4 regions of the Hahella sp. NS-SX17 genome follow, and region 4 is predicted to be linked to each of the others. Evidence: predicted binding sites of a transcription regulator. Region 4 holds the regulator's gene; each other region holds the start of a gene.
The links. The regulator sigma-54, encoded in region 4, starts transcription at its own class of promoters, with help from an activator protein. The targets are predictions, from matches to a motif close to TGGCACNNNNNTTGCTNT.

Region 1 (5,327 bases), 1.9 Mb from region 4:
GGGCATGGCGAAAGGCATTGTCATTCGCGTATCCGACGGAAAAAAAAGCGCCGACTTGAAGTTTGATCTGGAAGTCACCTTCAACCCCGTAGAGCAGGCTATTCGCACAGGCAATGCAATGGTTGTCGAGAACAGCCGCGATCTGGCGTCCGCCGCGTTACAAACCATAGAGAACAACCGCAGCCGCTACGATCAAGCCCGCGTCGATCTATTCCAACTGAATACCGATGGAACCGCCAAAGGCGATAGCCTCACCGCCATTGATTGGGACCCCACTCATGACGCGGCGCAGTTAACAGCAACATTCGGCGAGAACGAAGCGATTTTAATATCCAATGCCGCCAACGAAGGAAAAGCCGTTTATAACCGCGGTTTTGGCGTCATCGGCGAAGGCGACGCCCGTTACCTGGTTCTAGGCGGCAACCCCATGCGCGATCGCGGCAGCGCCAATGAGCAAATGCATCAGTTCATGCAGAACGCCATCGCGTGGCTGACCGGTAGAAATAACTTCGACGCCCAGCCTCTGAAACTGGTCATGGCGCAGATGGATGAAAGCTACTGGTTTCATGACGCCAGCGGCGTGCGCAAGTGGCTGGATCAACGCTACGACGAGAACGTCAGCTACAACGCACAAGGAGATTGTGATGGCGCCAAGCTGGCTAACTGCCTCAATGACAATCCCGACCTGCTGATTATTTCCCAAAAAAGCGCAGAGGCGGATGTTGACGTCGTCACTGCTACGGTAGCCGCCGCCATGGCCAAGGGAACGCCGGTGCTGTATCTACATTGGGACGGTAACTTAACCAGCCTGGGCGGCCAGCTTTTCACACTGTTTGACGTGTCCTACCAAGAGGACAACTACTGGAAAAGACTGTATCTGAGCGGGTATGACTCCACCGGCGATATGGGCGAAATCCCAGAGAGCGTTGCGCAAGTAAAAACCATGCTGACCCACTTTGAAAGCGAAGACTACGCTTTCGACTGGTCCGCCTGCGATGGCGAGAACTGCTCCGCCGTCAGCGGCCTGAATGCCGGTTTCTTTGACGGCGCTGACGAGGTGCGCAGCATCATGTCCAACCTGGACAAGAGCAAAACGGATATCTTCGCCAACGAAGGTAAACGCTACCAGAAGTTGCTAGCGTTGTTGGGCGACCACTACCGCGCCAGCGCCACCTATCCTATGGACAAGATTACGACGGAAGATAATGCGTTCCTGAAATCACTGTACGCGGACTACTCGGTCTACAACTACCGCGCACTGAATCCTGCGCAAAAGGACATGGGGAACTTTAGCCGCAGCAACTTCGACCATGTCTCCCCCGTCACCAAGACCATAGACATGGAAAGTAAGCGTTATTTCCGCGCTGCCGGCGTTTACGCTCTGCCTGGCCACACAATCAAGGTGACTCGCCTGGACAGCGCTGACGTGGCCACCTCCATCTTTGTCAACACACAGCGTTCCGGCGCCACCCATCAGTTTGAGAAGAACGGCTATACCCGTCCGAAATTCCTGCAGACGCCGAAGTTCAGTATAAAGTCAGGCGAGAGCATTACCTTCACCTCCACCTACGGCGGCCCGGTGCAAATTGAGTTTGGGAGCAACGGCAAAAACGTTTCTTTCCGCTTTGAGAATGTTGGCGAGCATCCCTTCTGGAACGGCGAAGAAGACAACGCCAGCTTTGAACAGGCCCTGGCCCAGGGCGATTATGACTGGGCTGAACTGGTGACGCCCGGCTTCGAGGTGCACTCCAAACTGGACAAAATGCGCAAGTCCATGCAAGACGAAAACTGGAAGACCGGTGCAGCTCTGGCGGCGGGGACGATGCGTTACATTCATAACTTCCCCCACGTTCTGGCGGGCTTCAAAGGACCCGGCATTGATGTCGTGGCGGAAATTCACGACTTCGCCTCCTCACATAACCTGGATATCGAGCACATCGATATCGTGAAGCACATGAACGCGGATCAGGCTACCTGCGGTTATGGCTGTTCCGGCAACCCCTATGACGCCTACTGGGAATTCAGCCCTATCGGACACGGCGATATTCACGAGCTGGGACATGGCCTGGAGCGCGGCCGCTTCCGTTTCCGCGGCTGGGATGGACATGCCAGCACCAACCCCTACTCCTACTACTCGAAGTCACACTATTACCTGGATACCGGCGGCAGCCCAAGCTGTCAGTCCCTGCCTTTTGAAAGCATGTTCAACGTGCTGCGCGACTCTGTCAGCAAATCCGACCCCCAGGCCTATGTACAAAGCCAGACTTTAACCGGATGGTCCAACGGCGCCGGCATCACCATCCAGATGATGATGACCGCTCAGGGCGAAGGCAAACTGAATGATGGATGGAACCTGTTACCCAGACTGCATATCCTCGACCGTAACTTCAACGCAGCTTTAGCTAGCGAAGAGGCTTGGTCAGCAGCGAAAAGCAACCTTGGCTTCTCTCAATACAGCCTGGCGGAAGCAAAAAACATCAACAGTAACGACTGGATGACGATCGCGGTTTCTTACGCGACCGGACTGGATTTCCGCGATTACCTGACGATGTGGGCGCTGCCGTTCAGTGATAAGGCCTCTTCCCAGGTCGCGTCCTTCAGCCTGCCTGTTGCTCCGAGGAAATACTATGTCTCTGGCGGCGACCAGTTCTGTTATGGCCTGGATAAGCCGAGCATCTTAGTAGACGGCGTGCAAACCTGGCCCAGTCTGTAAAAATCTTCCCCACCAACGTGGTAATTGTAAGGTGATCAAAAAGCGGCGCTAAGCGCCGCTTTTCTTTTAGGACAAGCCAATATAAGTGTCCGAAATAACACACAGTTGTCAGAAAATTTACAGTGTTCACCTTAAGAAATCCGTTTTATCTGTCCGGCCCCGCTGACATGTAAAAGTACGAAAGTCTTTCATAAAACCCCGTTTACTTAATTATTATCAACAATATACAAGACATTCGTTAAGTTCTTTCATATGTCTGCATTCTCAGACTCCACGCCCTCACTGTCAGTAAATTTTACGGATTAGATAATACGGACTATTTGTTGAATGCCTGTCACATTGAAAACTAAGGTTAATTTGGTTTTGGCACAGCCAATGCCTGAGAAAGCGGTGATGTACACAGACCTACTTACCCCAAATTAAAAGAAAAGGAGTTGGTTATGACCTCAAGAATAAAACACGCCCTTACCGCGCTGTCATTGAGCGTAGCCGCAGTCAGCGCACATGCCGTTACCATCAATGACGGATACAACGGAGCCGGTCTTTCATACAATGCCGATGTCTTCGGCGACCCTGCCGTTTATCAAGTCGACCGGATGGAAGTGTCCTACGACAGCGACAATCTCTATGTATCCGTGTTCACGAATTTCTTCGAAGGGGCGGATACATACGGGCACAAATACGGCGACCTATTTATCAGTGTAGATGGATGGAGCCCCTTCGGTAACGCAGCAGATCGTTACAAAGACGACGACATCACTAATGGTGAAAAATGGGAATACGCGCTGAATACAGCCTCTGGCGATCTTTATAGTCTGTCCATGGTCGATTACATGGACCAGCTCGTTAGTTCAGGCACAAGCAGCAGCGTCAGAAAAAATCAGGAAGTTACTGTAAATACAGCCAAAGCAACTTTAGTTGGCGGACTCTCAAGCGTAGACCTGAGTGGCGTAAGTAACACCGTTGGTACTTTAGGCGTTATTTCATACACTTTGACTCTGGCGGATCTGGGCATCACCGATCTTAGCAAGTCCACTTCGTTAGGACTGCGTTGGGCCGCAACCTGCGCGAACGATGTCATAGAAGGTGGCTTAAGTGTTCCTGAACCGGGCACACTGGCGATGCTGGGACTGGGATTGATCAGCTTGAGCCTCTCCCGTCGCACCAAAGCCTGATTAGAAATTAGATTTATATAACAACTCGATAAGAACAGGGTGACAGGTGTAAGGCGCAGCGAAAGAGTGTAGAGATTTTTTACACTCTTATTACACCACTCCCGACTACAACCAAACAGGGACGTTTACTTACTCCGTTACGAACTCTGATATCAACGCCAGCGTATTGTTTTCCCTTGCGATAAAAATGGTGGCCCGCCATGGCATACGACCCGTGATGCATACCGGCAAGTACCCCTCCCCCTGATAGCTTCCATCAGCCATACGCGCCAGTTTCGTCTGATTCAGCCCCATGTACATATCAGCGCCTTCAAAGTCCACTCTGATTTGTTCCGCTTCCATACCCTGCAATTGGATATGAATGGGAAATGCCCGTGCGGGTTGAATCGGTTCATCGCCAAAGGAAAAACGGACGCCGCCATCGTTATCGCTGACCTGGAGCCAGCACTCGCCTTGCCCTGGCGAACAGCTGGGAACCGTCAAATATTGAATATTCTTGAACTGATCGATATCGAAGGACGCCACGCCTGGAAGCCATTGCCGCAGTAAACCTAAGGCCGCCAGAAGCAAAACCAAGGCGAGCAATGCTACGCCTCGCACCCAATAACGCTGGAACCGCAACTTCAAAACCTCATTCGCGTTGACAATGGGAAGGACATGGCCGCGCAGTGTGCCCTTCGGATTAGAAATTGTCCAGCGACAATTTGACGCATAACTCTCCGCCGCAGCTACGTTTTCCCTGCAGGCGAGCTATGTTAGGCTGTGCTTCCATCTGAGTGTCCTGGATATATTGGCCTCTATTCCCGTGATCGCACCTGAAAGTTTCCAATAAAGATGAAAACAAGCCTGTTCCGAGCCCTGCTCGCCACCTCTCTGATTTTACTGACGCCCTTCGTTTGCGCGCAGAATGACAGCCCCAGGACTCTTGATACAAACAACGCCTGGATTCGTTTTACACCGGGAACCATTCCCATGGCGGGTTACGTCACACTCACTAACCTGTCGGACCAGTCCGTCGTCATCGCCAGTGCGGAAAGCGCGGACTTCGGTCAGGTCATGATGCATCAAACGATTAATGATAGCGGCCAGATGAGCATGCAGCACATGGGGGAAGGTCTTGAGCTGAAAGCCGGCGGGACTCTGTCCTTTACCCCTGGCGGTATGCATCTCATGCTGATGCAACGTAAACGCCCGCTGAATCCTGGCGATCATGTCAACGTTACACTTAACCTCGCTGATGGCGAAGCTGTCTCTGTCGAGTTTGAAGTGAAGCCTATTTCATACGAAGGACCTTAAATCCGGTCCCGCTCTTCTCGTCAAACAGACGACGTGTGATCGCATCATTGTCTACACTGGATAGGAATGCGAACAAGGGAGCTGGTCATGCAACGCCTCGCTATATGGGCTTTCATCTTCGTTCTGCCAGGATGCGCGAGTCA
Region 2 (5,327 bases), 2.4 Mb from region 4:
GCTGTCCCGTGGCGGTAGTCGTTTTCTGACACTATCCGCTGGTTACCTGGGGTCGTTGATTTGGGGTGTGTTGATATATCTAACGGCGCTGCTAAGCCGTATGGATCGAGTCCTTATGTTTATTCTGGGACTTTCTTTATTGGCTATTGCGGCCTGGTGGATCAGGGATGTCTTCGCATTGGGGTTTGCGCTCGCTACCGGCGGAGCGATGATCGCCAGTGCAATATGGCTGCCTGCTTCGTTTAATGACGGTGTGCTGCGAGTTATTGGCGTCACTAGCATGTTATATGCGCCGCTGGATATATACAGCGATACCATCGAGCGCTCTCACTTACGGTCCGACGCGGTTATGCTTGGGGAAGCTTATGGCGGTTCGGGCATGATGTGGGGGCTGGGTTGGTTCCTGCTCAGTCTGGCCGTCATTTATATAGCCTTTAAACTTGGACATCAGGGACAGTCTTCCCCACAAGATAATTGATACCTTTTCCGTGCGCCTTCGTATCTCTATACTGAGCTCGCGCATGACGTTCTGTCGGTAGTGAAACGCGGGATGCGAAAAGAATAACAACAATCGATAGACAATCAGGAGATAGACTATGAAAGCTATATGGAATGGCGCAGTCATTGCCGAAAGTCAGAACACAATCATATTGGAAGGCAATCATTACTTTCCTCCTTCAGCAATCCGATCTGAATATTTCAAGCCAAGCGATACCCGAACCGTTTGCGGCTGGAAAGGCACTGCTTGTTATTACGATATTGAAGTGGAAGGATCGACCAATCGAGATGCAGCCTGGTATTACCCCACAGCTTCAGAAACAGCCAGAAACATTCAGAACTACGTTGCTTTCTGGAGAGGGGTAAGAGTGGAAGAAGGTTAATCTGTAAAGACGGAGCGTGAGCGTTAATCCGAGCGCCATACCGCGAGGACGCTCACGCCGTTGTAATCGTAGCTCAGGCTTAAATAGTCATGGCGTATATCGACTTGCGCAGGAACCGAGAAGCCCTTTTCCCATGAGTGGTCATTACTCGATGTAATCTGCAAACGCCAATCGCCGTTCTCTTGGTAGAGTTTGCCGGTATAGTAGTAGATCACGGGCAAACCGTAGTCGGTGTAAGCTTCTATATCGGCGATCCATTCATATACGTTGTCGTTAGTCGGCCTTATGTCCATAGAGCCGTTCAGCTGCTGAGGCGTCCCATTGACACTGTATGACAGCAAATCGAATAGGCCTGCATGATCGTACTTACTCTTGGGCGAAACTTGCTTAGGAGTAGTTATAACAGAGTCTTTGAATAAATTCGGACTACCCTGTACTACGATGTCTGTGTCATAGACTGAGAAGCCTGCACTGGGTGGGGGAAAATGCTCGAACTCTTGGAGTTCCGGCTGAAGAGTGGGAATCAACGCGACGCCTGCGCCAGCGACAGTCAGCATGAGAGCAGGATACATAATATCCGGAGGAAGGCGACCTTGGCGGTTGTGGTGAATAATTTTTTCCGCAATAAACAACACTATCCCTGCGACGATTAATGCCGTACCGGATATTGCTAGCAGCGCATCGAAGTCTGACATGGCTTTCGCTCGATGTTTAGCCCCGCAGATTGGCTCTACTCCTGAGCCATAGTCCCTCAAGCGGCTTGTAGACTGAAAAATTTGTGTACTGTCTCGTCCTCCTTATCTAAAAGTAGAACAAATTAAGTAAAGTGCATCCTTCTGTGACTGCCGTTTATAAAAAGATGAGGCTGTTTGGCGCAAAGAGCCTTTACAGCTGGCCGGTTAGTGTGTCGGTTAAATTTACATCATTAAGCTGAAAACTTAACCGACATCGCACTCTTTCATAGTTTAGTTCTTTGGTATCAGGCGCTTATTAAAGTTGGCCCCGAAAATGCTTATATAGTGTCACTAATTTGTGCAGGCCTTAAGGCTTACAAATCAATAAACTAATAATCGAGTAGTAGTTGTCTATGAAAACTTTCAAAGTTCTGGCTGCAGTAGCGGCGTTGTGTTCTTCTGTCTCCGCCTATGCATACCAAATTAACGATGAATATGTGGGCAAAGACCATGGATATGGCGACGTAATCGGAGACGCCTCAAAGTTCGATGTAAAGGGAATTGATGTAAGCGTTTCTGGCACTATGCTGACAGTCGACGTGTACACTAATTTTGTAAATCATGTTGGTGTTTTCAATAACTATGTCACTGATACTGCATTGAGTCAGAAAAAAGGTATCGCATTTGGCGACTTGTTCCTGTCTTCTTCTTGGACGCCTAATGGCGATGCTGATACTGGCTACTTGGAAGATAGACATAGCACTGGAACCAAGTGGACTTACGGGTTCAATCTGGATGACCGTTGGAGTACTGTTGGCGGAGATGGCGCGCTATATGAGCTGAATGGCGCGGCAAACCGCGATAATGCATACTTGTCCAACAATTTCATCAATGGCAGATACGCAACCTACCGTCACGGTCAGGAAGTCGCTGTTAAAACTGACAGCTCTACCGTAACTTCCGTTGGCTCCGGCTCTTGGCTGGTTGACACTGTAAACGGCAAGGTTTCTTTCACCTTTGACATTGCTGGCACTGAGCTGCTGAAAGGCGATGAGCTTGCTTTCCATTGGGGCATGACCTGTGGTAACGATACTATCGAAGGCAAGATTCCTTTCTCTGTGCCTGAGCCCGGCGCACTGGCTCTGATGGGGCTTGGATTGGCGTTCGTTGGTCTGCGTCGTCGTAAGCAAGCTGCTTAATCAGCAATAGGAAGCACGGCGGGGGCGATTTGATTCTCCGCTCTCAAAATGAAAAACCGCGCTGGCGACGCCAGATGCGGTTTTTTTGTTCTTGGAGACGAAAAGGCTTTAACCCTCTTTGGCGATATAGAGTTTTCTTACCGCCATATTAAAGGCTTCAACACAATCTGGGTCGAACAACGAGCCGTTGTAACTGTTTACGTAACGCACCGCCTCAAACAGTGACTTCTTATATGAACGATCTGCCCGCTCACTGGTTATCTCAAAAAAAGCGTCACAAATTGCCAGGACTCTGGAGCCTAATGGTATATCTTTACCGCTGACGCCAAATGGGTAACCGCTACCGTCATAGTGTTCGTGATGATGCAGGACTATCTGGGAGGCGTCTTCCCAGCCACCAAATCGATGCAGAATTTGCGAGCTGGTGGCGACATGGGCCGCCATTATTTTCTGTTCTTCCCGGGACAGCTGTTCTTCGTGCTTATGGGCCAAACCAACAGGCACGAAAGCCATGCCTAAATCGTGTAGCAGTACGGCGGCGCTGAGCTGCTCTTCATTAAGCTGCCCGCCCAGTTCTTCGTTGATGGCCATGCATAGTTCCAGTTCCTTTTGTGTGCGATCCTTTCTGTAGATGCTGAGCTGGTCCAGCTGCCGTGCAAGGAAGCGGAATAATTGCTGGTCGGAGTCTTTGCCCGGGGCAAAGTAACTCGGCATCGCAGCCTCTGGGCGCGGTGCTTCTCCTGCATCTTTGGGGCCGGATAGCAACTCATCCAGACCTTCATTAATGACGGCAATTACGTTTCCAGGCGAGGCGTTGCGTACTTTGGAGATAACTCTTAACAGGGACTCCTGTAGATCGCCGTCAGCAGTATGGTCGCTCGCCAATTGTCCGACCAGTGTTTCCACATAACCGATAATGCTCATAAAGAAAACGCCGAACATGGGCTGGTAAGGAAGCTCGCCTTTACGCATGTCGGAAACGATTTCCTCCAGCTCATGGATAACGTCCACCATGGCGTCAAGAAAAACCATTCTGCAGTTGCCCTTGAGGGAGTGCATGCTGCGGAACAGCTCGTTGATCAAATCAGGATTGACTTGATGCTCCAAGGTTTGGATCGTGTGCTCGATTTCTTCTACGTTTTCCTGAAAGCAGGCGACAAATTCGTCAATCAGGTCTTTTTCCAACTCAACAAACTGCGGGCAGGTAATTGGCTTCATGACATATCGGGCTCCTGTTGAATACGGATATCCCCTTGTGCGACAACGCTGCGGAAGACAAATAGAAGGAAGCTATTTGTTTGCCTGATTAATAGTATAGACGCTGACCGAGCAAATCGAGCTGTTGCTCAATCAAACTCCAAGAGAGCCAGCTTTTCGCCAAATAGATAACGATGCCAGGGAGACCAGGCGAGAAAGCTTAGCGCTCCCCAGCGTTCCCAGTGGTAGTCGAGAATGCACCACTCTTCCCTGACCTTTATGTGGGGATTCCAGCTTTCCAGACGACGAATATTATGCAGAGACCACTGGAAAGCAGCGTTCATCCAGCCTACGGCTTCATGTAAGTGAGCTTGCCCAAGCGCTCCGTGGGGCAGCATCTCAAAAAGCATGCGAGCATGAGGGATGCGTTCTGCAAGATCATTGAAGAACTGTTTAATACGTTGCTCGGTGAAATACATGAGAACGCCTTCCGCCAATATCAGACAATTGTCCGCGTCACTGGCGGCGTGTTCCAGCCAGGAAACGTCGAACAGCGACTGTTCCAACATATGATAGCGATCAGAGTCGTTGAAAAAGAGGCGACGGGCGGCGATAACATTAGGCAAGTCCAGATCGAACCATTGAATCTGGCCATTGTCCACACGCAGGTAGCGACTATCGAATCCTGCGCCGAGATTGATGATCACAGCATGGGGATGAGCGTTGATAAACTCAGTCACCAGCTTGTCAATGAGGTCTGTGCGTATGGCGATGGCCAGTTGGGACAGCCAGGCGTTACTGAAGCGCTTGAAGTCGTAATTGAGGCGCTGGTACATTTCCAGGGCCTTATCGTCGTGAATAATGGCGTCCGGGCGCAGGGTTTCCATCGCCCTGGCCCACAAGGGCAGGAGTGCGGTTTCTGAAATATCTCGCAGCTGCAGCGTTTCCATCATCATGCTCCCTGGATTTCACCATGCGTATTTCAGCCGTTAACCGGCATCATCAAGTCTGGTTTATTTTGGTGAAATATCCAGCGATCCGCTTTGCTTTGCGGAAGACGCGCGTGCGTCCTGGAGGCGTCGGGCGCGCACGCGAAAAACGCTGCTAAGTGCGTTTATTTAGATAAATAGTAGTCTTCGGTAGCCTCACGCAACCGCTTGTTTTCCAAATAGTCTTCGATTGCCCGGCGGGCTTGAAGACGTCGCTTTGAGGCTTGCTTTTCTTTGCTCTTCCTCTCCTGAGTTTCGGTTTCGTAAAAAACGTCAAGAATGGTGCTGGCGACGGAATCGGAAGATTGATTCATGTTTTGCATGGCTTTCCCCTTAGCCTAGTGACGGTTCACTGTAGTTGTTATTTTTTACACTGGAATGACAACC
Region 3 (5,327 bases), 130 kb from region 4:
CGCCGTACTGCTTTTGTTTCAGTTATTCGTGGTGACCGGGCAGATTGTAGCGATGAATATGGGGCTGGGCTTCGCATCCATGGTGGACCCGACCAATGGCATCACGGTTACAGCGTTGAGCCAGTTCTATCTGATGTTGGTGACCTTGTTGTTTCTGGCTATGGGCGGTCATCTGGTGATGTTCGAAGCGGTAGTGGAAAGCTTCCGCTTTCTGCCGATTTCAGCACAGGAGGTCGATGTATGGTCCTGGTGGTATCTGGCCTCGCGCATCAGCTGGATGTTCGCCAGCGCATTAATGATCGCCCTGCCGGCGGTGACGGCGCTGCTGATTGTGAATATTTCTTTTGGCGTGATGACCCGCGCCGCGCCGCAGATGAATATTTTCTCCATCGGCTTTCCGATGACGGTGCTGTTCGGACTGATCGTGTTCTGGATCAGCATTGGCGGCATATTGCCGCAATTCACCGTACTGAGCGAGAGCACCTTTGATTTCATGCAGGTCATGCTGCAACCCCCTCCGCCATAATCCGGAGGGGAGAACCTACGCCACGGACGCGGCGTCAGACATGTGTGTTGGATGCGTAAACCGAAGTTAAGACGAGCGTAACAGGCGATGGCCGAAAACGACACCAGCCAGGAAAAGACCGAGGAACCTACCCCCCGAAAAATTGAGAAGGCGCGGGAGGAAGGGCAGATTCCCCGATCCCGCGAACTGAACACGACGGCGGTATTGCTGGCGGGCGCAGTAGGTTTGTTGGTATTTGGAACTTCCATTGGCAAGGCGCTGGAAGACGTTTTCCGCGCGGGCTTTACCCTGACCCGGGAAGAAATATTCGATGCGCACCAACCGATGATTCATCTGGGGATGGCGGCGCTGGAAATGGCGATCGTCCTGGTTCCTTTCATGGCGGTGCTGTTGGTGGCGTCGGTGCTGGGACCCATTGCGCTGGGCGGCTGGATGATGAGCGCCAAAGCGGCGGCGCCGAAGTTCAGCCGCATCAACCCGCTGGCGGGACTCAAGCGGATGTTCTCCCTGAAATCATTGATGGAGCTGTTCAAGGGGATCGCCAAGACGCTGGTGGTGGGCGGCGTCGCCTTGGTTATTCTGAATCACTCTATTCCTGATCTGCTGGCGATGGGAGCGGAAGATACGGCAGTGAGCATGGCGCACGCCTGTACGCTGTTGGCCTGGAGTTTCCTGTTTCTGGCCAGCTCAATGATCCTGATAGCGATGGTGGACGTGCCTTTCCAAATGTATGACCACCAGAAGAACCTGCGCATGACAATGCAGGAGATCAAGGACGAGTACAAGGACACGGAAGGCAAGCCGGAAGTGAAGCGACGGGTGCGGGAAGTGCAGTACGAGATGAGCCGGCGACGTATGCTGCAGGACGTGCCCAAGGCCGATGTGGTCATCACTAACCCGACGCATTTCTCCGTTGCTTTGAAATATGACGCCAAGAAAATGGCGGCGCCAATTGTGCTGGCCAAAGGCGCGGATCACATGGCGATGAAAATCCGGGAGATCGCTAACGCCCACAAGATAGAGCTGGTGTCAGCGCCGCCCTTGACCCGCTCCATCTATCATCACACGGAAGTGGGCGAGGAAATTCCCTCTGGCCTGTATCTGGCGGTGGCGCAGGTGCTGGCGTATGTCTTCCAGTTGCGTCGTTATCGCGGCGGCTACGGCAAGAAACCCCAGGGGATGCCTGACTTCAAGATTCCTTCTCATCTGCGCAGGGACCAGTAAGTTAAGCTGGGCTCCGCCCAGGCTTACTTTTCCCCGTAGCGGCACAGTTCCTGCAGACACTCCAGGGAAACGGTTTTTTCCGTCAACCTTTTGTCGTTTGGAGTGTTATGGAACGAGCTGCCGCGATCAACAACCTGAAGAACCTGGCCCAAGGCAACCTGGGCATTCCGGTGCTTCTGATGGTGTTGTTGGGCATGATGACGTTGCCGGTGCCGCCGTTCCTGCTCGACGTCTTCTTTACCTTCAATATTGCATTGTCCCTGGTGATCCTGTTGGTGTGCGTGTACGCCATGCGCCCCATGGAGTTCGCCATTTTCCCGACTGTGCTGCTGGTGGCCACGTTGCTGCGGCTGGCTCTGAACGTCGCCTCCACCCGGGTGGTGTTGCTGGAGGGCCATGAGGGCGGCGATGCGGCGGGGAAGGTTATTCAATCGTTCGGTGAAGTACTGATCGGAGGCAACTACGCGGTCGGTCTGGTGGTGTTCGCCATTCTCATGATTATCAACTTCGTGGTGGTCACCAAAGGCGCAGGGCGGGTATCCGAAGTGAGCGCACGCTTCACTCTGGACGCTATGCCCGGTAAGCAAATGGCCATTGATGCGGACTTGAACGCGGGCATTATCAATCAGGAAGAAGCCAAGGCGCGTCGGGCGGAAGTATCGCAAGAGGCTGACTTCTACGGGTCCATGGACGGCGCCAGCAAATTCGTACGGGGCGATGCGATTGCAGGGCTGCTGATCCTGGCTATCAACCTGATTGGCGGTCTCTCCATTGGCATCATACAGCACGATCTGGAATTCAATGACGCTGTGCAGAAATATGCGCTGCTGACGATCGGTGACGGTCTGGTGGCGCAGATCCCCTCCTTATTGCTCAGCACCGCGGCGGCCATCATGGTGACACGCGTCAGCACCCAGCAGGATATGTCCAGCCAGGTGATCAACCAGATGTTTGGGTCTCCTCGGGCGCTCGCCATTGTCGCCGTTGTCCTGTTCATCATGGGAGTGATTCCGGGGATGCCGCACATGGCGTTTCTGGGGCTGGCGACGGTGTTTGGCGCAGCGGCGTACTTCATGTGGAAGCGCCAGCAACAGTCTGAAGTCGTGGATGAAGGCGTGACGCCTGGGCCCAGACGTCCTGGCGCGCCCTCTCAGCCCGGCGGCGGTCCCGCGCTGGCGCCGGGAGAAAGCGCGCCGGCGGTGCGTGGACCCGAGACCAAGGAACTGGGCTGGGACGATGTGGCCAGCGTGGATATCGTCGGGTTGGAAGTGGGGTATCGCCTGATTCCGTTGGTGGATAAATCGCAGGGCGGGCAGTTGCTGGCTCGTATCAAGGGCGTACGTAAGAAGCTGTCCCAGGAATTAGGCTTTCTCATGCCTTCCGTTCATATCCGTGACAATCTGGATTTAATGCCGAATTTTTACCGCATCACCCTGATGGGCGTCACCATTGCTGAAGCGGAAATTCATCCGGACCGGGAAATGGCCATCAACCCCGGTCAGGTTTTCGGCAAGCTGGACGGCATTCAGACCAAGGACCCCGCCTTCGGGCTGGAGGCGGTGTGGATTGATCCGTCCCAGAAAGAGCAGGCGCAGACGCTGGGCTATACCGTGGTGGACTCCAGCACGGTGGTGGCGACGCACCTGAATCAGGTGCTCAGCCGTCACGCCTATGAATTGATCGGCCATGAAGAAGTACAGCAGTGGCTGGAGCAACTGGGCAAGAAGGCGGCGAAACTGGCGGAAGAACTGGTTCCCAATACCGTTTCTCTCAGCACCCTGTTGAAGGTGCTGCAGAATCTGCTGCAGGAAGATGTGCCGGTGCGGGATATGCGCAGCATTGCGGAAGCCATCGTCAACTTTACGCCGAAGACCCAGGACGCCGGTATTTTGACGGCGGCGGTGAGGGCGTCTCTGCGTCGCCTGATCGTCCAGAACATAGTGGGGGCGGAGCCTGAGCTGCCAGTGATCACGCTGGACCCCGGGTTGGAACAATTACTGCTTAAATCCATGCAACAGGCGCAACAGGCCGGCGGCATGGATGATATCGGCCTGATTCTGGAACCGAGCATGATGGAGAAACTGCAGCGCTCACTGGCGGAAGCGGCGCAGCGTCAGGAAATGCTTGGTAAAGCGGCGGTTCTGCTGGTGTCCAACAGCCTGCGCCCGGTGTTGGCGAGGTTTATTCGACTCAGCGTGGAGCGCATGCATGTTCTGGCCTATCAGGAAGTGCCGGACAACAAACAAATCACCATCGTGGCGACAATCAGTGGGTAATCCCGTGCGGGCTCGTGGAGCCGGGAGACTAACATTATGAAAGTGAAACGTTTTTTTGCAGCATCAATGCAACAGGCTTTAAAGGATATTCGTGATGACCTGGGCGCGGACGCCGTCATCCTGTCCACCAGTAAAACTGGCGATGGGGTGGAGGTGATCTGTGCACTGGATTATAACGAGGAAGACCAGCGCACCAGTATGCCGCAACCGGAGCAGGGCCCTCGTCCCACGCCGTCTGCGGTGGCCAGGGAGACCGCGGACCGTCACCGTCGTTTGGAAGACGAAATGTCGCGGGTGCGGGAACGTCTGGAGACGTTGAAAAGCAACGCCAAACCGAAGGCGGAGCCCGCGCCGGCATTTGCCGCAATGGAACCGGCGACGCCGCCGTCCCGGCAAATCGGCGCCGAAGAACCGGAAACCTCGCGTATGCTGGCGGAAATGCGGGAAGAGATCATGCAGCTCAAAAACATCATGCGCCAACCCGCCGCGGCTCGCCTGGAAGAGAACGAAGGGCTCCGCGAGTTGACTGAGCGCATGCAGGAAATGGGCGTTTTCCGGGAACTGCAAACTGCGCTCACCGCCAAGGCGGACCCTCGCAAAGGCGTGCAGGAGCAGTGGCGTAATCTGATGGCGCGCCTGGCGCATGGCTTGAAGGCGGAGAATGAGGAACTGATTCACCAGCGCGGCGTATGTGCGTTACTGGGGCCGACTGGTTCCGGCAAGACCACCACTCTCGCAAAGCTGGCGGCGCGTTTTGTCGTTCATTATGGCGCCGAAAAACTGGCGCTGATCACCACTGACCGTTTCCGGGTGGCGAGTCAGCAGCAACTGCAGTCCTTTGGTCGCTTACTGAATGTGCCGGTATACGTGGTGGATGAAGAGAACAGTCTGGACAACTTGCTCGACCGTCTCGCCAACAAGCGTTTGGTGTTGATTGATACCGCCGGATTGACGCCGCAGGACCCGAACTGGGAACGCCAGCAGAAAGACTTGAAAGTGACCCGTCACCGCATCAGAAATTATCTTGTATTGTCGGCAGTTAACCAACCGCAGGTCATGAAATCCACCTATCATTACTATAAGATGTTGGGGCTTTCCGGCTGTATCATGACCAAACTGGATGAAGCGTTCAGTCTGGGGGAAGTGTTGAGCATGGCCATCCTGAATCGGCTTCCGGTTGCTTATGTCACTGACGGACAGAAAATACCCGATGACATTCATCCGGCGAAAGCGCATGCGCTGGTGGCGCGCGCGGACGCACTGTGGCGGCGGACCCGGCGGGAGACCAGACAAACTAATAA
Region 4 (5,327 bases):
TTGCAGGGTGGCGTAAATGGACGGAAAATCTGATAAATCCCTATAAAGATTTCGTGCGTCTATGCTGACGGCGAGTTGCTGATTTTGGGTTTTTCCCTGGTCCAGCACCTCTTGGGTGAGAGGCGAGAGGAGACCGATAGGCAGGTTATCAATGCAGTAATAGCCCATATCCTCCAGGACATGGAGCGCCGTACTTTTTCCGGAGCCTGAACGACCGCTTACGATAATCAGCTTCATGTCTTCCTCTTTCCATCGAAGCTGGATTATTTTTCCAGCACCCTCCTGAACAGGGTTTCGTCGTTGTCGCAGTCGCGCAAATGTTCGCAGAAGCGACGATCATTGAATTTCTGGGCCAGCTGGCTCAGCAGGTCAAGGTGTTCGCTGGTGGCTTCCTGCGGAACGATCAGAACGAACAGCAGATCCACGGGTTCATTGTCGATCGCGTCAAAAGGAATTTTATCCTTCAGTGTAATCAGGGCTCCTATGATGCGATCACAATTTTCCAGGCGACAATGGGGTATCGCTATACCTTGGCCGATACCGGTGCTGCCGAGTCTTTCACGGCATATCAGGTTGGTAAAAATGGCGTTCTCGTCCAAAAATGGAAAATGCTGCGCAATCAGATTGGCGATATATTCAAGAACGCGCTTCTTACTCGAGCCCGACACCCCACAGCGTGTGAGGGCGGGCGAGATAATGGACTCAATAGTTAGTGTGGTTTGGGCCATGTTCTGTTATCTGGCGGATGCGCCATGCATCCGATCAACGTGCTTCTCTTTATGTTTGAGGATCTGGCGATCTAGTTTGTCCACCAGTGCGTCGATTGACGCGTACATATCTTCGTGTTCAGCATTGGCATGCAGGTCAGCGCCGCTAATGTGCATGGTTGCTTCCGCAATCTGGCGCTGTTTTTGAATGGAGAGCGTTACTTGGACATTACTGATGCTGTCGAAGTGTCGTTCGAGCTTGTCGAACTTGTTGTTAACGTAGTCCTTCAGTGCTTCAGTTAACTCGACTTGATGTCCGGTGATGTTCATTTGCATACTTTGCTCCTAATGCCAATATACGGTGCATTATGAATTTTGCACTTCCATGAAAAATACTAGCACATCCATTTTGTGACTATTTGATTTAAGTCTTATGCCTGTATTCCTCCTTTTAAATTAGACGCTTACGTTCGTTTGAAGGCGGAATGGAAAGCGCCTCCCGGTATTTTGCGATCGTACGTCGGGCGACATTGATGCCCTGGTCGCCAAGCAGCGCAGCAATCTTGCTGTCGCTCAATGGTTTTTTTGGTGACTCTGCTGCGACTAACTTCTTGATAATAGCTCTAATGGCGGTGGAAGAACACTCGCCGCCGGTGTCTGTGCTGACATGGCTGGAGAAAAAGTACTTCAACTCAAATACGCCGCGGGGAGTGTGCATGTATTTTTGCGTGGTCACCCGTGAAATTGTTGACTCATGCATCTCCACAGCCTCGGCTATATCGTGCAGCACCAGCGGCTTCATCGCTTCCTCGCCATACTCAAGAAACCCTTGTTGATGTTCGACTATTTGTGAGGCGACTTTCAATAGGGTTTCATTACGGCTTTGCAAGCTTTTGATAAACCAGCGCGCTTCCTGTAACTGATCGCGTAAATAAGTGTTATCGGAGCTGTTGTCCGCGCGTCTTACCAAGCCGGCATAGCCAGGGTTAATGCGGATTTTGGGGGCGATTTCCGGGTTGAGCTCCACCAGCCAGCGACCGTTGGCCTTCTTGACGATTACGTCAGGAACGACATATTCGGTATTGCTTTCCTGAATGCCTTCGCCTGGCCTTGGGTTCAGGCTCTGGATCAGTTTGAGAACCTCCCGCAGGTCGTCCTCCTTCAGGCGACTGCGGCGCATCAACTGTGCGTAGTCGCGATTGCCAAGCAAGTTGATGTAGTGGCTGACCACCAGTTTGGCCTGCCCCAGCCAGGGGGTGTCTTTGGGCAACTGATTCAGCTGGCTCAGCAGGCAGTCCTGCAGATTGCAGGTTGCGACGCCTGGCGGGTCGAATTGCTGAATGCGTTTTAGCACCGCACGCACTTCGTCCAGTTCTATCTCTTCTTCGCCTTCTGTCTGCAGGCCGCTGTGAATTTCGTCAGGCGTAAGGGAGAGATAACCGTCGGAGCTGACCGCATCAATGATCGCAACGGCGATCATACGGTCGATATCGGACATGGGGGTGAGATTCAGTTGCCAGAGAAGGTGGTCTTGCAGGGTCTCGCCCTTGCTGTTGCGGGACTCGAAGTCGTATTCGTCATCCTCGCCTCCGCTGTAGCTGCCTGAGCTGCTCTGAAACACGTCATCCCAGGCGGTGTCTACGGGCAGGTCGTTGGGGATTGAATCGGACCAGTTGTCCTCCTCGGCGAACCCTCCCTCTTCCATGCCCGACTCTTGCGTCCTCTCCTTGCTGGAGTTGTTGGCGAGCATGTCGCTGATCGTATCATTCTGAACGTGATTGGGAGACTCGTCCTCTTCTGACACTTCCAGCATAGGGTTGGACTCAAGCGCTTGTTGAATCTCCTGCTGCAAATCCAGTGTTGAAAGCTGCAAAAGTTTTATTGCTTGTTGCAGTTGCGGGGTCATGGTCAGTTGTTGACCCAGCTTTAACTGCAATGAAGTTTTCATAACCATCTGATGCTTACCACCGATTCAGGCACAGATCTTGTGAGTTTTTCATAATTATTAAGTGCTTTTATCCTAAGCTCTTGAGCCTTGAGGTCCATCCGGGATGGAGGCCGCCGGTTAAACTAAAGTTTGAACTGGTCACCCAGATAGACCTCCCTAACCTTTGGGTTGGCAAGAATATCACCTGGCGTGCCGCTTGCGATAATAAATCCTTCACTGACAATATAGGCGCGTTCACAAATATCCAAGGTCTCGCGCACATTATGGTCGGTAATTAAAACGCCGATGCCGCGTTTCTTAAGGTGCTCGATTATCTGCTTGATATCGTTGACGGAAATAGGGTCTACCCCGGCGAAAGGCTCATCCAGCAAGACAAACTTTGGTTCAGTGGCCAGTGCGCGGGCGATCTCGACGCGTCGGCGTTCGCCCCCGGACAGGCTCATGCCAAGGCTCTTGCGGATGTGGGTAATGTGAAACTCCTGCAACAGCTCTTCCATCTTTTGCTTGCGCTCCTTGCGGCTCAGATCGGCTCTGGTCTCAAGGATAGCGTATATGTTGTCTTCCACTGACAGCTTTCTGAAAACTGAGGCTTCCTGCGGCAGGTAGCCTATGCCCTTGCGCGCTCTGCCGTGCATGGGTAAAGCGGTGATCTCCGCGTCGTCAATGTATACGCCGCCTTTGTCGCTGGGGATCAATCCCACCACCATGTAGAAGCAGGTGGTCTTACCTGCGCCGTTAGGCCCGAGAAGTCCGACAATCTCGCCGCTGCGGATTTCGACGGACACGTCTTTTACTACTGACCGTTTCTTGTAGGCCTTGGCCAGATTTTTGGCGGTGAGGGTGCTCATTGTTTATTAGATTTGGGCGGATGGTAGATGATTTCAACCTGTTCGGCCTGATTGCCTGAGGTTGCTCCCTTCGCTGTCACCAGGCGTTTGTCAGTGAAATAGATGATTTCTTCTCCTTCCACGGAACTGTTGTCCTGCAGAATCCGCGCATGGTTGCGCATGATGACTTTACTCTGGCTGCGATCATAATCCATGCTTTCTGCGTAAGCGTGAGTTTCAGTTTGTTTTTCTGCGTCAAACTGCACAAGGTGGGCGGGCTTGCCGGTTGCTTGAAAACGACTGATGCCTTGATCGTCAGTGTAAAGGACGACTTTATCCGCTTCGATACTGGATTTGCCCTGAGTGATGACGACATTGCCGATATACGTGTCGATGCCTTTCTGACCGTCTCTCTCCCAGCGTCCAGCCTTGATGCGTACCGGTTCGTCACTACCGTTAAGAAGGTCCAGGGCGTAGCTCAGCGGGGCGAACACGATGCCCAGCAATAACGTCACTGTGAATAGTTTACTTGGGTTGCGCATAAACACCGATTACCTGAGAAAGTAAGACAATAAGCTTTTTATCAATATCCGCCTCCATTCCGACAGCGGTTAACTGATTGATATTTGAAGTTATCTTAACGGGTTGATCTGTACTGATAAAGCGTGACTTGTTGTTGTAGTCCAGTGCTTCCGTTTGCATGAGGATTGGCGCGCCATCATTGGAGGCTCCGTTGACCTTTACATCGCCGCGGAGTTTCAGAGTGTCCTGCTTGATGAGCAGCTCGCCTTCGAGGGACTCCACGCGCCAGCTTTTTTCTCCTTGTTGATATATCTCCAGATAGGGTTGGGTCAGTACGCCGGTATCCGTATCTGGATAATGCTTGGCCAGTTGGCTTTGCAGGCGGCTGGTGAGCGCGCCCTCTTTGTTGTAAGTGGTATAAACGGCATTAATGACGAAAGCGTCGGGCTCATCCTTCAGTAGAGGCTCTTCCTCGAAAAATGGGACAGCCCCGTCATCCTGGTAGGCGACCAGATAAATGACCAGGAACGCCGCCAAAGCGGCGTAGATCCATTTGCTATATTGTCGGAGCAGATCTGTCATGAGGTTATAGGTAGGCTTCCAATGAGGCGTGCAGCACACCTTTGGCGTCTAGTATCATATCGCACACTTCTCTCACTGCGCCTTTTCCTCCGTGCGCGGATGTGCAATAAGCCGCATGCTGGCGAACATACCAGTGACCATTGGGAACGGTGACGCCAAAGCCGCAGCTGCGAATGGCCGCCAAGTCGGGCAGGTCATCGCCGACGTATGCGCACTCACTGAGTTCCAGACCCAGCTTATTGCGAATTTCATTCAGACCGACAAGCTTGTCTTCTCTGCCTTGCAGTAATTCAAGGATGCCCAGGTCGCCAGCTCGTTTGGCGACCATGGCGGATTTGCGTCCTGTAATGATGGCGACAGTGACGCCCGCTTTTTGCAGGAGTTTGACGCCAAGGCCATCGAGTATTGAGAAGGGCTTGAATTGTTCCCCTGACTCTCCGAAGTAAAGGGCGCCGTCTGTCAGGACTCCATCCACGTCCAGCGCCAACAGCTTAATCGGCGTCAGTGCTTGCAATTGTTGTTCGGTCAATGAAGGCGACATTAAATGACTCCCGCGCGCAGCATGTCTTGAGTATTGAACGCGCCAATGACCCTTTTGTCTGCGTCAACAACAGGGAGGGCGTTGATTTTTTTCTCCTGCATCAGGCCAAGAGCTTCGGCGGCTAGCATATCTTTGGTCACAGAGCGGCAGTTGGCGGTCATTACTGTGTCTATGGTGCAGTTTCGTATATCAATATTCTT

Region 1: AC2IBB_RS18345 (PEP-CTERM sorting domain-containing protein) is a predicted target of sigma-54. The motif match lies at 3,078-3,095, and genes of this name have one in related genera.
Region 2: AC2IBB_RS04825 (PEP-CTERM sorting domain-containing protein) is a predicted target of sigma-54. The motif match lies at 1,879-1,896, and genes of this name have one in related genera.
Region 3: flhA (flagellar biosynthesis protein FlhA) is a predicted target of sigma-54. The motif match lies at 1,790-1,807, and genes of this name have one in related genera.

The regions. Positions count from the first base shown of each region.
Region 1 covers NZ_CM170632.1:4,138,342-4,143,668, forward strand. The annotation lists gene AC2IBB_RS18340 (ImpA family metalloprotease) at 1-2,713, shown strand, start outside; gene AC2IBB_RS18345 (PEP-CTERM sorting domain-containing protein) at 3,154-3,888, shown strand; gene AC2IBB_RS18350 (hypothetical protein) at 4,018-4,515, opposite strand; gene AC2IBB_RS18355 (copper chaperone PCu(A)C) at 4,723-5,184, shown strand; gene AC2IBB_RS18360 (DUF7482 domain-containing protein) at 5,272-5,327, shown strand, end outside.
Region 2 covers NZ_CM170632.1:1,050,535-1,055,861, forward strand. The annotation lists gene AC2IBB_RS04810 (M50 family metallopeptidase) at 1-478, shown strand, start outside; gene AC2IBB_RS04815 (DUF427 domain-containing protein) at 597-881, shown strand; gene AC2IBB_RS04820 (hypothetical protein) at 905-1,576, opposite strand; gene AC2IBB_RS04825 (PEP-CTERM sorting domain-containing protein) at 1,969-2,754, shown strand; gene AC2IBB_RS04830 (HD-GYP domain-containing protein) at 2,863-3,972, opposite strand; gene AC2IBB_RS04835 (class I SAM-dependent methyltransferase) at 4,101-4,907, opposite strand; gene AC2IBB_RS04840 (PA3496 family putative envelope integrity protein) at 5,066-5,263, opposite strand.
Region 3 covers NZ_CM170632.1:5,864,107-5,869,433, reverse strand. The annotation lists gene fliR (flagellar biosynthetic protein FliR) at 1-526, shown strand, start outside; gene flhB (flagellar biosynthesis protein FlhB) at 614-1,750, shown strand; gene flhA (flagellar biosynthesis protein FlhA) at 1,858-4,026, shown strand; gene flhF (flagellar biosynthesis GTPase FlhF) at 4,063-5,327, shown strand, end outside.
Region 4 covers NZ_CM170632.1:5,998,187-6,003,513, reverse strand. The annotation lists gene rapZ (RNase adapter RapZ) at 1-237, opposite strand, end outside; gene ptsN (PTS IIA-like nitrogen regulatory protein PtsN) at 264-728, opposite strand; gene hpf (ribosome hibernation-promoting factor, HPF/YfiA family) at 735-1,043, opposite strand; gene AC2IBB_RS26775 (RNA polymerase factor sigma-54) at 1,159-2,655, opposite strand; gene lptB (LPS export ABC transporter ATP-binding protein) at 2,778-3,503, opposite strand; gene lptA (lipopolysaccharide transport periplasmic protein LptA) at 3,500-4,024, opposite strand; gene lptC (LPS export ABC transporter periplasmic protein LptC) at 4,008-4,586, opposite strand; gene AC2IBB_RS26755 (KdsC family phosphatase) at 4,591-5,127, opposite strand; gene AC2IBB_RS26750 (KpsF/GutQ family sugar-phosphate isomerase) at 5,127-5,327, opposite strand, start outside.